3 regions of the Streptomyces sp. T028 genome follow, and region 1 is predicted to be linked to each of the others. Evidence: predicted binding sites of a transcription regulator. Region 1 holds the regulator's gene; each other region holds the start of a gene.
The links. Region 1 encodes HrcA, which represses chaperone genes, less so after heat shock. Its sites were predicted from a motif close to TTNGCACTCNGNNNNNCNGAGTGCNAA; they were not measured.
Positions count from the first base shown of each region.

Region 2: the regulator HrcA is predicted to act here: its motif matches at 1,304-1,330, upstream of groES (co-chaperone GroES).
Region 3: the regulator HrcA is predicted to act here: its motif matches at 1,903-1,929, upstream of groL (chaperonin GroEL).

Region 1 covers NZ_JBLRVZ010000073.1:11,330-16,156, reverse strand. Annotated here, with positions in the region: gene dnaJ (molecular chaperone DnaJ) at 1-972, opposite strand, end outside; gene hrcA (heat-inducible transcriptional repressor HrcA) at 973-1,989, opposite strand; gene ACLZN2_RS47400 (MBL fold metallo-hydrolase) at 2,149-2,865, shown strand; gene ACLZN2_RS47395 (DUF3097 domain-containing protein) at 2,908-3,723, shown strand; gene ACLZN2_RS47390 (Uma2 family endonuclease) at 3,701-4,258, opposite strand; gene hemW (radical SAM family heme chaperone HemW) at 4,338-4,827, opposite strand, start outside.
Region 2 covers NZ_JBLRVZ010000053.1:66,679-71,505, reverse strand. Annotated here, with positions in the region: gene groL (chaperonin GroEL) at 1-724, opposite strand, end outside; gene groES (co-chaperone GroES) at 849-1,157, opposite strand; gene ACLZN2_RS41755 (polysaccharide deacetylase family protein) at 1,398-2,171, opposite strand; gene ACLZN2_RS41750 (polysaccharide deacetylase family protein) at 2,168-3,106, opposite strand; gene ACLZN2_RS41745 (THUMP-like domain-containing protein) at 3,268-4,461, shown strand; gene ACLZN2_RS41740 (cell wall-binding repeat-containing protein) at 4,439-4,827, opposite strand, start outside.
Region 3 covers NZ_JBLRVZ010000001.1:157,263-162,089, reverse strand. Annotated here, with positions in the region: gene groL (chaperonin GroEL) at 117-1,739, opposite strand; gene ACLZN2_RS00875 (cold-shock protein) at 2,086-2,292, opposite strand; gene ACLZN2_RS00870 (ubiquitin-like small modifier protein 1) at 2,758-3,033, opposite strand; gene thrC (threonine synthase) at 3,145-4,461, opposite strand; SAM riboswitch class I at 4,480-4,626, opposite strand; gene ACLZN2_RS00860 (glucosyl-3-phosphoglycerate synthase) at 4,791-4,827, shown strand, end outside.

The sequences.
Region 1 (4,827 bases):
GAGGTCACCGCGCCCGCCGCCGCGCAGATGCGTGACGCCCCGGCCGTGCAGCGGGATCGACTGGCCGGACTGGGTGCCGGGCCGGATGTCGACCTCCTCCAGGCCGTCCAGCGTCTCCAGCGGCACCTTGGTGCCGAGGGCCGCCGCGGTCATCGGGATGGTGACCGTGCAGTGCAGGTCGTCGCCGCGCCGCTGGAAGGTGGAGTGCGGCAGCTCGTGGATCTCGACGTACAGGTCGCCGGCGGGGCCGCCGCCGGGGCCGACCTCGCCCTCGCCCGCGAGCTGGATGCGGGTGCCGTTGTCGACACCGGCCGGGATCTTGACGGTGAGCGTGCGCCGGGAGCGCACCCGGCCGTCGCCCGCGCACTCCGGGCAGGGGTTCGGGACGATGGTGCCGAAGCCCTGGCACTGGGGGCAGGGGCGGGAGGTCATGACCTGGCCGAGGAAGGACCGGGTCACCTGGGAGACCTCGCCGCGACCACGGCACATGTCACACGTCTGGGCGGTGGTGCCGGGGGCGGCGCCCTCACCGCTGCAGGTGGAGCAGACGATCGCGGTGTCGACCTGGATGTCCTTGGTGGTGCCGAAGGCGGCCTCCTCGAGGTCCACCTCCAGCCGGATCATCGCGTCCTGGCCGCGCCGCGTCCGGGACCTCGGCCCCCGCTGGGACGCCGTACCGAAGAACGCGTCCATGATGTCGGAGAAGTTGCCGAAGCCACCGGCCCCGAAGCCGCCCGCGCCACCGCCGCCGGCCTGGGAGAGGGGGTCGCCGCCGAGGTCGTAGACCTGCTTCTTCTGCGGGTCCGACAGCACCTCGTAGGCGGCGTTGATCTCCTTGAACCGCTCCTGGGTCTTCGGATCCGGGTTGACGTCCGGGTGCAGCTCGCGGGCGAGCCGGCGGAAGGCCTTCTTGATCTCATCCTGCGACGCGTCGCGGCGCACGCCGAGAACGGCGTAGTAGTCCGTGGCCACTTACGACTCCGCCAGGATCTGTCCGACGTACCGTGCCACCGCTCTTACCGCTCCCATCGTTCCCGGGTAATCCATGCGGGTCGGTCCGACCACGCCGAGTTTGGCGACTGCCTCGCCGCCCGAACCGTAGCCGACCGAGACCACGGAAGTGGAGTTGAGTCCCTCATAGGCGTTCTCATGACCGATGCGTACGGTCATGCCCGAATCCCCCGCCTCGCCCAGGAGTTTGAGGAGAACGACGTGTTCCTCCAGGGCCTCCAGGACGGGCCGGATGGTGAGAGGGAAGTCATGTCCGAAACGGGTGAGATTGGCGGTGCCGCCGATCATCAGCCGTTCCTCGTTCTCCTCGACGAGCGTCTCCAGCAGGGTGGAGAGCACCGTCGAGACCGTGCCGCGGTCGTCCGCCTCGAAGGCGTCCGGCAGGTCCTCCACCAGACGCGGCACGTCGGTGAAGCGGCGGCCCGCGACCCGGCTGTTGAGCCGCGCGCGTAGATCCGCCAGAGAGGCCTCCCCGAAGGGCGCCGGGCAGTCCACCAAGCGCTGCTCGACCCGCCCGGTGTCCGTGATCAGCACGAGCATCAGCCGGGCCGGCGCGAGCGACAGCAACTCCACGTGCCGCACGGTGGACCGGGTCAGCGACGGGTACTGCACGACGGCGACCTGCCGGGTGAGCTGCGCGAGCAGCCGTACGGTCCGCGCCACGACGTCGTCGAGGTCGACGGCGCCGTCGAGGAAGTTCTGGATGGCGCGCCGCTCGGGCGCGGTCATCGGTTTGACGCCGGCCAGCTTGTCGACGAACAGCCGGTAGCCCTTGTCGGTGGGGATCCGCCCGGCGCTGGTGTGCGGCTGGGCGATGTATCCCTCGTCCTCCAGGGCGGCCATGTCGTTGCGCACGGTGGCCGGGGACACGCCGAGGTTGTGCCGCTCGGTGAGGGCCTTGGACCCCACCGGCTCCTCGGTGCCGACGTAGTCCTGGACGATGGCGCGCAGCACCTGCAGCCTGCGTTCACTCAGCACCCGCGCACACCTCCCGTGGTCGTCCCCCAGTCCCCTGGGCGCCTGCTTTGGCACTCTTCGCTTCCGAGTGCCAGACGTTCCCCGGCCAGTGTACGGCTGTGGGGTACACCGGGGGCAAGGTCGGCCGACGCCGTGACGACTTACCGTTAGCGTCCCGGTATGACGGTGACTTGGGAAGAGCTGGGGTGGGAGCGGATCGCGGCCGGGGTCGGGCGGGTCCGTCTGCCGGGCTGGGACTGCACGGCGGGGCTGGTCGTCGGGGCGGGCGCGGTGCTGATGGTGGACGCCGGGTCGGGGCTGGCGGAGGGGGTGCGGCTGCGGACGGAGGCCGAGGAGCTGACCGGTGCGCGTGTGACTCATCTCGCGCTCACCCATCCACACTTCGACCATGTGTTCGGCGCTGCGGCGTTCGCGGGCGCGGAGGTGTACGGCGCGGTGGGCATGGACACGGTCCGGGCGGAGGAGCTGCGGGCGGACGCTGTGCGCAACGGTCTGGACGAGGCGACGGCGACGGAGGCGGCGGACACCCTGGTCCGGCCCCGCCACCAGGTCTCCGGCGAGTGGACCCTCGACCTGGGCGGAGGCCGCCAGGTGCTGCTGGCGAACGTGGGCCCGGCGCACACCGCGCACGACCTCGTCGTCCTGGTCCCCGGCACCCCGGAGGTCGTCTTCTGCGGCGACCTCGTGGAGGAGTCCGGCGATCCCCAGGCCGGCCCCGACGCCGTCCCCTCCCACTGGCCCGCCGCCCTGGACCGGCTGCTGTCCCTCGGCGGCGAGGACGCGCTGTACGTGCCGGGGCATGGCGCGGTGGTGGACGCGGCGTTCGTACGGCGGCAGCGGGACGAGCTGGCGGCACGTTTCGGCGTGTCGCGCTGAGACGGGCGTGATCGCGCCGGTGCTTCTCCTATCGTCATCCGAATGCGCCAGTACTCGCCGGATCTGACCCCTCCCTGGAAGAAGCCGCAGCCCGTCCCCGAGGTCCCGGCGGAGCCCGGCCTGGTGGTGGAGGAGCCCGGCACCGGCTTCTGCGGGGCGGTGATCCGCTGCGAGGCGGGCACGGTGACCCTGGAGGACCGCTTCGGCAAGCACCGGGTGTTCCCGCTGGAGCCACGCGGCTTCCTTCTGGAGGGCCGCGTGGTGACGCTCGTACGTCCGTCGTCGGGTGCTCCGGTACGTCCCACCCGTACCGCCTCCGGTTCGGTCGCCGTCCCCGGGGCACGCGCCCGGGTGGCCCGCGCGGGCCGTATCTACGTCGAGGGCCGGCACGACGCCGAGCTGGTCGAGAAGGTGTGGGGCGACGACCTGCGCATCGAGGGCGTGGTGGTGGAGTACCTGGAGGGCGTGGACGACCTCCCGTCGATCGTCGAGGACTTCGCCCCCGGCCCCGACGCCCGCCTGGGAGTCCTCGTGGACCACTTGCTGCCGGGCACGAAGGAGTTCCGTATCGCGCAGTCGGTGACGAGCGAGCACGCGCTGGTCGTGGGCCACCCGTACATCGACATCTGGGAGGCGGTGAAACCGTCGTCACTGGGGATCGCGGGGTGGCCGCGCGTCCCGCACGGCCAGGACTGGAAGACGGGGGTGTGCCGGGCGCTGGGCTGGCCGTCGGACAACACCGGGGCGGTGTGGCAGGCGATCCTGGCCCGGGTCAACTCCTACAAGGACCTGGAGCCGGCGCTGCTGGGGAGGGTGGAGGAACTGATCGACTTTGTTACGGGTAGCGGTGGGGCCTGACGTTCTCGTACGCGGCGAATTCGCTGGTGTCCAGTTCGAGGCCGAGGGGTTCCATTGGCGTGAGGTCGCCGAACTTGGTGATTCGCTGTCGGTGGTAGTCCGCGTCCTCTCCGTGTCCCACGGGCTCGGTGAGCAGCACGCATTGGGCCATGACGGGATCGGTGATCAAATACGCGGGCACCTTGGCCGCCGCGTAGATGGAGCGCTTGACGCTGTAGTCGCGGTCGACACCGGTCTTGGAGACGACCTCCACCAATGCGGTCACGACATGCGACGGCATCAGCCAGCCGTGATCCGGGCCGGCACCGCGCTCGAACACCACCAAGTCGGGAACGGGCGCACTGACGTCGTCGAGCATGTCGACGGACTGCGTCTGGAGACGCGACCAGCGCTCGTGCGGGATCTGGTCCTGTACCTGGGCCACGATCCTGTTGTGCACCAGGTCAGGGCTCCGCGTCAGCAGGATCTCTCCCCGGAGCAGTTCCGCTCTGAGGCCCTCCGGGGGCTCGAAGTCCTCCAGGAACTTGATCAGCATCTGATCATTCACACTGGCACCCTAGGGATCGGGATCCGATCCGAACCCCCTCCCCGCACCGATTCACCCGCCGGAGTGATCAGTCCACCAAGTCCCTGACGACCGCGTCCGCCAGCAACCGCCCCCGCAGGGTCAGCACGGCACGCCCCTCGTCGTACGGCCCCCGCGCCAGCAGCCCCTCCCCCAGCGCCCGGTGTGAAGCCTTCAGGCCCTCCTCCCGGAGCAGGTCCAGCGGTACGCCGTCCCGCAGCCGCAGCTCCAGCAGGATCCGCTCGACCCGCCGGTCCTCGTCCGAGAGCAGCTCACGCCCCGCACCCGGTGAGCGCCCGCCCGCGAGGGCCGCCGCATACGCGCCCGGGTGCTTCACGTTCCACCAGCGCACGCCGCCCACGTGCGAGTGCGCCCCCGGTCCCGCGCCCCACCAGTCGGCGCCGCGCCAGTACAGCTCGTTGTGGAGGCAGCGGGCCGCCGGCGAGGTGGCCCAGTTGGAGACCTCGTACCAGTCGTAGCCGGCGGCCGACAGCATCTCCTCGGCGATCAGATAGCGGTCCGCGTGGACGTCGTCGTCG
Region 2 (4,827 bases), on a different contig from region 1:
TGGTCTGGATGACCTTCTCCAGCAGCGGCAGCAGGTCGGCGATGGAGCCGATCTTGCCCTGGTTGATGAGGATGTAGGGGTCCTCCAGGACGGCCTCCATGCGCTCCTGGTCCGTCACGAAGTACGGCGACAGGTAGCCCTTGTCGAAGGCCATGCCCTCGGTGAAGTCCAGCTCCAGACCGAAGGTGTTGGACTCCTCGACGGTGATGACACCGTCCTTGCCGACCTTGTCCATCGCCTCGGCGATGAGCTCGCCGACCTGCTGGTCCTGGGCGGACAGCGCGGCGACGGCGGCGATGTCGGACTTCTCCTCGATCGGGCGCGCGGAGGCGAGCAGGTCGTCGGAGACGGCCTTGACCGCGGCGTCGATGCCCTTCTTCAGGGCGGCCGGGGAGGCGCCGGCGGCGACGTTCTTCAGGCCCTCGCGGACGAGCGCCTGGGCCAGCACGGTGGCGGTGGTCGTACCGTCACCCGCGATGTCGTTGGTCTTGGTCGCCACCTCCTTCACCAGCTGCGCGCCGAGGTTCTCGTACGGGTCCTCGATCTCGACCTCACGGGCGATGGTGACGCCGTCGTTGGTGATGGTCGGGGCGCCGAACTTCTTGTCGATGACGACGTTGCGGCCCTTGGGGCCGATCGTCACCTTGACCGTGTCGGCCAGCTTGTTGACGCCGCGCTCGAGGGCGCGACGGGCGTCCTCGTCGAACTTCAGGATCTTCGCCATGACAGCGGGAGCCCTCTCGGAAACTTGTGGGTGAAAAAGGCACTGCGCCCCGGGCGCCCGGCTTCTTGTGTGGTCGCGGGGGCCAGGGGCGCAGCGTCAAGCATCAAATGTGCCTGAGGTGGAACTACTTCTCGATGATCGCGAGGACGTCGCGAGCCGAGAGGACGAGGTACTCCTCGCCGTTGTACTTCACCTCGGTGCCGCCGTACTTGCTGTACAGGACGACGTCGCCGACCTTGACGTCGAGCGGCAGGCGCTCGCCGTTCTCGAAGCGGCCCGGGCCCACGGCGAGGACGGCGCCCTCCTGGGGCTTCTCCTTCGCGGTGTCCGGGATGACCAGGCCAGAGGCCGTGGTCTGCTCGGCGTCGAGCGGCTGGACCACGATGCGGTCCTCGAGCGGCTTGATGGCAACCTTGGAGCTGGCGGTCGTCACGATCCGACCTCCCCCTTCGGAGATCTCACGGGGTTAACTGTCTGAGGTGGCGACCAGGTGGATCCGTCGTCGCGGGTGCCGGACCTGCCCGTCGCGTTGTTGGCACTCTCCGGTGGGGAGTGCCAGAGCCGAGACTATGACCGCGATTAGCACTCGGTCAAGCGGACTGCTAATGCCGACGGCGCGTCGGCAGGTTTTTCGGTCCTGAAGCCCCCTTCGGACAGCCCATCCAGGTAGTCCCTACAGGTAGTCCTCCAACCGGCCCACCGTCAGGCCCCGCTCCCGCACCACCCGCAGCAGGCGCGTCGTCCGCTCCCGCAGGCTCGGGCCCGTCGACTCGTCCGGGTCCACGGCGATGATGTCGCCGGGGCGGAGGCCGGGGGCACCGTGGGCGTAGGTGAGGCCGGTGGGGCCGAGGGCGGCGCGCCACAGGACGAGGGCCGTGATGCCGCAGTCGGCGGCGGCGCGCAGGGTGGTGGTGTCGTACGTGCCGTAGGGCGGGCGGAACAGGCGGGGGCGCAGCCCGAAACGGGCGTGGAGTTTCTCCTGCTGGCCGCAGATCTCGGCGCGCTGGCCGGCGTAGGGCAGGCCGCGCAGGGCCGCGTGGTCGAGGGTGTGGTTCTGCAGCGTCGCGCCGACCGAGCGAAGGCGGGCGAAGTGGCCGTAGCCGGGGCCGACCACGCTGTCGGTGAGGAACACGCTGACGGGCAGCCGCAGTCCGCGGACCATGTCGACGAAACGCGGGTCGCGCTCGGCGCCGTCGTCGTAGGTGAGGAAGACGACCTTGTCACGGGTGGCGACGCGATCGACGACCGGCGGGAGGAACTCCTGGCCAAGGTGGCCGGTGCGGCCCCGGCGGTGGTAGGGCTGTTCGGTGGGCGGGGTCCGGGCGTGGTGCACCCGTTGCGCCGCCTTCCTGCCCAGGCGTTCGATCGGGTCGACGGACTGGGCGCAGCCGGTCAGCGTCGTCACCGACAGCGCCAGCAGTACGGCGGTCAGCGCCCGCGTCCTCACAGGTAGTCCTCCAGGCGTGCCACCGCGTATCCCTTCTCCGTGACCTTGTTCAGGAACCGGCGGACCATGTCGGGCATGGTGCCCTTCCAGTCGCCCCGGCCGCGGAAGTGGGTCAGGACGATGTCGCCGGGGTGGAGGTCGCGGTCCCACTCGCGGTACTCCCAGTGGTCGGCGAAGACCTCCTCGTCCCAGAGTGGGGCGTACCTCACCCCGCAGGACTTCGCGGCGACCAGCGTGTCGCGGTTGTAGTTGCCGTAGGGCGGCCGGAAGAGGACGGGGCGGCGGCCGTACTGCTCGCCGATCACCTTCTGCATGCCGCAGATCTCGTGCCGCTGCTCCCGGTAGGACAGTCCGGGCAGGTAGGGGTGGTGGAGGGTGTGGTTGTTCAGGGTCACCCCGGCGGCCTGCATCTTCTTGAAGTACGGGTAGTCCTCGCGGATGAGGTAGTCGCTGAGGAAGGCGGTGTACGGGATCCTCAGCTCGCTCATCATCCGCAGGAACCGCGGGTCCTTCTCGGCGCCGTCGTCGATGGTGAGGAAGACGACCTTGTCCCGGGTGGGGATCGTGGTGAAGACGGGCGGGAGGCCGAGTTCCTCGTGGTCCCGCACCTCGAAGCCGTCGCGGGTGGTGATCCGGGGCTTCTTCGCGGGCGCGGGCGGGGGCGGCGGGGTCAGCGGGACCTTCCGCAGGCCCCAGCGCCGGGCCGCGGCCACCCTGGCCGTCTGTGCGGCGCGGAGCCGGTCCGCGTACGAGTGCAGGGCGCGCACCGGCGGCGCGGCCTCTCCGGCCTGCTGGCCGGGGGCCGGGTCGTTGCCGTCGGCGTCACCGCCCTCCGCGCAGCCCGCCACGATCGCGGTGAGGACGAGCAGGGCGATGCCGCCGCGCAGCCTGACCCAAGAAGCGCCATTCTCATCATTTTGTACGACAACTCCCATGGCGCCGGATCTTCCCAGCCCCGCCCCCGCGCCCCCCGCTCGACACCGCCGCCGACGCCGACCATCCCCCGACCGGCCCACAGGACGACCGGCTGTCCGACAAGATCACCTGCCGGCACCCGACCACCCCACCACCCGCCCACCTGACCGACAATGACCCCGTGACCGACCTCGCCCCCCTCCTCACCCCCGAAGGCCTCGCCCTCCTCGACGCCGTCCGGGGCACCGCGCCCTCCGACGAACTCGCCGTGGCCACGCGGCTGCGCCGCGAGCATCCCGCCGAGCTGGTGTCGGCGGCGCTCGGGCAGGCGCGGCTGCGGCAGCGGGCCGTGGCGAAGTTCGGGGCCGAGGACGCCGGGCGGATGTTCTTCACCCCCAACGGGGTGGAGCAGTCGACACGGGCGAGTGTGGCGGCGTACCGCGCCGGACGCCTCAAGGAACTCGGCGTGACCTCGGTGGCCGACCTGTGCTGCGGGATCGGCGGCGACGCGATCGCGCTCGCCCGGGCGGGGATCCGGGTGCTGGCCGTGGACCGGGATCCCGTCACGGCCGCGGCGGCCCGGGCCAACGCCGAGGCGCTCGGGCTCGCCGGCCTGATCGACGTATGCGAGGCGGATGTCACCGAGGTCGACACGAGCGGGTACGACGCGGTGTTCGTGGATCCCGCGCGGCGCGGCGGGCGGGGGAGGATCTTCGATCCGGAGGCCTACTCCCCGCCCCTGTCCTGGGCCGTCGGTGCCGCCCTCGCCGCGCCCCGGGCCGCCCTGAAGATCGCACCCGGCGTACCGCACGAGGCGATCCCCGCCGAGGCCGAGGCGGAGTGGATCTCGGACGGCGGGGACGTGAAGGAGGCGGTGCTGTGGTTCGGCACCGAGCCGGGGGCCGTGCGGGCGACACTGCTGCCGGGGCCGCGGACCCTGCTCGGCACCGGCCTGCCGAACCCGGACGTACGGCCGCTCGGCCGCTATCTCTACGAGCCCGACGGCGCCGTCATCCGCGCCCATCTGGTCGCGGAGGTGGCCCGGGACCTCGACGGCGGGCTCGTCGACGAGACCATCGCATACGTCACCGCCGACGGACTCCGCCCGACGCCGTACGCCTCCGCGTACGAGATCACCGACCAACTGCCCTTCAACGTCAAGAAGTTGAAGGCAGTGCTGCGGGAGCGGGAGGTGGGGATCCTGACCGTGAAGAAGCGCGGCTCCGCCGTGGAGCCGGAGGAGCTGCGCCGGAAGGTGCTGCCGAAGGGACACGGCCCGCACGCGGCGACGGTGTTCCTCACGCGGGTGGCCGGGGCCCCGACGATGCTGCTCGGGGCCCCGGCTGCGGACGCTACTGCCGGTGGGGCGTCCTGAGGTCGCCCAGGTGCGGGTCGGCGCCCGCCGGGCCGGAGCGCGACAGCGTGCCGACGCTGCCGGAACCGGCGCTCAGCGCGGTCAGCGCACTGGTCGTCGGGACGACGCCGTTGTAGTACGGGCGGTACTCGAAGTACTTGCTGCCCGCGCTGATCGAGGCGCCCACGCTGTTCAGCGCGCCCGCGGTGACCGAGCCGGTGGTGCCGAAGGCGACCGTGGAGTTCATGCTCGCGGACTCGCGCGCCAGATAGCTGTTGACCTCAGACGACAGGGCGGGTCGGGACGTCCACAGCAGGGGGCCGAAGACGTTGAAGGCGCCGGCGCCGGACACGCCGTCCCGCCAGGAGCCGGTGTAGGCGAGGGCCG
Region 3 (4,827 bases), on a different contig from region 1:
GCGCAACGGTCACCGTGTACGTGCTGAAAGTCGGCCGCACATGACGAAGGGCGGTACCCCCAGTCGGAACTGGGGATACCGCCCTCGGTAAGGACGTAGATCAACCGTCAGGTCGATCAGAAGTCCATGTCACCGCCCGGCATGCCGCCGCCGGCCGGGGCCGCGGCCTTCTCCGGCTTGTCGGCGATGACGGCCTCGGTGGTGAGGAAGAGCGCGGCGATGGAGGCGGCGTTCTGCAGGGCAGAGCGGGTCACCTTCGCCGGGTCGATGATGCCGGAGGCGATCATGTCGACGTACTCACCGGTCGCGGCGTTCAGGCCGTGGCCGACCTGGAGGTTGCGGACCTTCTCCACGACGACGCCACCCTCGAGACCACCGTTGACGGCGATCTGCTTGAGCGGGGCCTCCAGCGCGAGCTTCACGGCGTTGGCGCCGGTCGCCTCGTCACCGTCGAGCTCCAGCTTCTCGAAGACCTGGGAGGCCTGGAGCAGGGCCACGCCACCACCGGCGACGATGCCCTCCTCGACGGCCGCCTTCGCGTTGCGGACGGCGTCCTCGATGCGGTGCTTGCGCTCCTTGAGCTCGACCTCGGTGGCAGCGCCGGCCTTGATGACCGCGACGCCGCCGGCGAGCTTCGCCAGGCGCTCCTGCAGCTTCTCGCGGTCGTAGTCCGAGTCGCTGTTCTCGATCTCGGCGCGGATCTGGTTCACACGGCCCGCGACCTGGTCCGAGGACCCGGCACCGTCGACGATGGTGGTCTCGTCCTTGGTGATGACGACCTTGCGGGCCTTGCCCAGCAGGTCGAGGGTCGTGTTCTCGAGCTTGAGACCGACCTCCTCGGAGATGACCTCGCCGCCGGTGAGGATGGCGATGTCGTTCAGCATCGCCTTGCGGCGGTCGCCGAAGCCCGGGGCCTTGACCGCGACGGACTTGAAGGTGCCGCGGATCTTGTTGACGACCAGGGTCGACAGGGCCTCGCCCTCGACGTCCTCGGCGATGATCAGCAGCGGCTTGCCCGACTGCATGACCTTCTCCAGGAGCGGGAGCAGGTCCTTGACGTTCGCGATCTTGGAGTTCGCGATCAGGATGTACGGGTCGTCGAGGACGGCCTCCATACGCTCCATGTCGGTGGCGAAGTACGCCGAGATGTAGCCCTTGTCGAAGCGCATACCCTCGGTGAGCTCCAGCTCCAGACCGAAGGTCTGGGACTCCTCGACGGTGATGACGCCTTCCTTGCCGACCTTGTCCATGGCCTCGGCGATGAGCTCGCCGATCTGGGTGTCGGCGGCGGAGATGGAGGCCGTGGAAGCGATCTGCTCCTTGGTCTCGACATCCTTCGCCTGCTCGAGCAGCGCACCGGAGACCGCCTCGACGGCCTTCTCGATACCGCGCTTCAGAGCCATCGGGTTGGCACCGGCGGCCACGTTGCGCAGACCCTCGCGCACCAGGGCCTGGGCCAGGACGGTCGCGGTCGTCGTGCCGTCACCGGCTACGTCGTCCGTCTTCTTCGCGACTTCCTTGACCAGCTCGGCGCCGATCTTCTCGTACGGGTCCTCGAGCTCGATCTCCTTGGCGATGGACACACCATCGTTGGTGATCGTGGGGGCGCCCCACTTCTTCTCGAGGACGACGTTGCGACCCTTGGGGCCGAGCGTCACCTTGACGGCGTCCGCGAGCTGGTTCATGCCGCGCTCGAGGCCGCGCCGCGCCTCCTCGTCGAACGCGATGATCTTGGCCATGTGAAGTGGTCCCTCCAGGACTGGGGGTGATTCCTTCGGACCGCGCCCGCGCCCGCGACGGACGGCTCGCATGCCCCGTGGTTCCTTGCCCCACCTGGCCTGCGGGCCTCACCGACCCGGTCCTTCTTTGTCACTCTCACCTTCAGAGTGCTAACGCCAATGATTAGCACTCGGCATGCCCGAGTGCAAGGTGCGCCCGCGAAGCGGGCTCGTTGAGGGGTGGCGGTCGGGTGACGGGCGGGCGCACGGGGGGCCGGTGTCCCGGCACGCCGAAGGGCCCGTACCCCGGGAGGTACGAGCCCTTCGAAGATGAAACAGAAGAACGACGCTTCAGTCGGCGCGTGCTTCAGCTGGTCGCCAGCCGGACCATGTCCGCCTGCGGCCCCTTCTGACCCTGCGAGATCTCGAAATCGACCCGCTGGCCCTCTTCCAGGGTGCGGTACCCGTCCATCTGGATCGCGCTGTAGTGGACGAAAACATCCGCACCACCGTCGACCGCGATGAAGCCGTACCCCTTCTCCGCGTTGAACCACTTGACGGTGCCCTGAGCCATGCCTAACTCCCCTATTACTGGCCCTTGCACAGATCCACACTTCGCGGATCCGGGTCAGACCTCACCCCCCAGTTGGTGTTGGGGGCGTGCGCCGGAACGCGTCGACCGCGGCTGAATGTATCTGTCCAACTGCCGTCTGCAACAGGTCACTCGGACGAGAATTCTGGACGCACGCGATCCGGAATGTGGCGAGAATTCGCCAGAATTCAGGGCAAGTCGGGCCCCATAAAAGCCACAAATGCCACGCAAGAGGCACGCACTTTGGCTACTTCTTGTCGGGCGTCAGGCAGAAATCAAAGACTCCGGATCGGGGTTTCGTGACCCGTTTCCCCAACTGTACCGCGCTCAACCACACTGAATTGCCCCCTCCGCTTCTCTTACGGAGGGGGCAATTCGATGAACAATCCGTAATCACTGTTACCGACGGTTACTACCGGTGGGTACTGACCGAAGGTCAATCACGGCTCAGCCGCCGGCGACGGCCGGGATGATCGACACGCCCGCCCCGTCCGGGGTCGCCGTCTCCAGCCCCTGCTCGAACCGGACGTCGTCGTCGTTCACGTACACGTTCACGAACCGCCGCAGCTTGCCCTGATCGTCCAGGACACGGGCGGCGATCCCGGTGTGGTTCTTCTCCAGGTCCGAGATGACCTCCCCAAGGGTGGCCCCTTCGGCAGTGACCTCGGCCTGGCCACCGGTGTAGGTGCGGAGAATGGTGGGGATGCGGACGTTGACGCTCACGACGTGACCTCCGGTCAGTGGAAGCGCCCCAAAGGGGCGCGGGGCTGTGTTGATATGCGGCTACCGCGGCGTGGGCGCGACCAGCCCCCACCGGCCCGCAGACGAACAAAATCAGGCGAGCCCAGCCTCGTGGAAGGACTCAAGGCTGGGGCGGATCGTCGCGGTGAGCCCGGTCCCGGCCACCGCATCCAACGTCTTCAGACCATCCCCGGTGTTCAGCACAACGGTCGTCTTCGTCGGATCCAGCAGCCCGTTCTCGATCAGCTTCTTCGTGACACCCACCGTCACACCACCGGCGGTCTCCGCGAAGATGCCCTCGGTCCGGGCGAGGATCTTGATCGCCTCGACGACCTGCTCATCGGTCACGTCCTCCACCGCACCGCCCGTGCGACGCGCGATGTCGAGGACGTACGGACCGTCCGCCGGGTTGCCGATCGCCAGCGACTTGGCGATGGTGTTCGGCTTCTGCGGCCGTACGACGTCGTGCCCGGCCTTGAACGCGACGGAGACAGGGCTGCACCCCTCCGCCTGCGCGCCGAAGATCTTGTACGGCTTGTCCTCGACGAGCCCGAGCTTGATCAGCTCCTGCAGACCCTTGTCGATCTTCGTGAGCTGGGAGCCGGAGGCGATCGGCACGACCAGCTGGTCGGGAAGCTCCCAGCCGAGCTGCTCGGCGATCTCGTACGCCAGCGTCTTGGAGCCCTCGGCGTAGTACGGCCGCAGGTTGACGTTGACGAAGCCCCAGCCCTCGCCCGCCGGGTCGCCGATGAGCTCGGAGCAGAAGCGGTTGACGTCGTCGTAGTTGCCCTCGATGCCGACGAGCTCACCGCCGTAGATCGCGGCCATGACGACCTTGCCCTGCTCCAGGTCGTGCGGGATGAACACGCAGGAGCGGAAGCCGGCGCGGGCGGCGGCGGCGCCGACGGCACCGGCGAGGTTGCCGGTCGAGGAGCAGCTCAGGGTCGTGTACCCGAAGGCCCGCGCCGCCTCGACGGCCTGGGCGACGACCCGGTCCTTGAAGGAGTGGGTCGGGTTGCCGGAGTCGTCCTTGACGAACAGCTTGCCGGCCTCGACGCCGAACTCGCGCGCCAGGTTGTCGGCCTTGACGAGCTTGGTCCAGCCGGGGTTGATGTTGGGCTTGTCGGCCACGTCCGCCGGGACGGGCAGCAGCGGCGCGTAACGCCAGATGTTCGCGGGTCCCGCCTCGATGCGCTTGCGGAGCTCCTCCGTGTCGTAGGAGGAGAAGTCGTATGCGATCTCGAGCGGGCCGAAACATTCCTCGCAGGCGAAGACCGGGCCGAGGGGGACCTGGTGACCGCATTCGCGGCAGCTCAGCGCGGCGGCGGGGCCGAGGTCCACGGTGGAGGCGACGGAAGTGGTGGAAGCGACGGAATCGGTGGATCCGGTTGCAACAGTCTGCGCAGCCATGTGAGGCGAGGCCCTTTCTCCTCATCTTCCTCACGACGCATCTCGCCGTGAGACGGATTTGGCACCTTCCCTAGCCGGGAGCCTCACCACGACGACGTGGTCAGACCGGCTGGAGGGTTGCCGGGGCTTCATCGGGCCGTGTCCCTCTGCCCCTCTGGATGAGCGGTATGTGGTTGTTGAACGCTGAACGCCGGATGACCCCGGACATGCGATGGTCATCCGCGTTGTTCAAGACTGTAACCGACGGCCAGGACAGTTGAGATAGTCGTCCGTACCGCGAGATGGATCACACCCTGCAGTGTGGTCGTGACAGTGAGGAGCCGCAGACTGTGCTGGAAGAAGTCGAGCGCTGGCTGGCCACCCGCT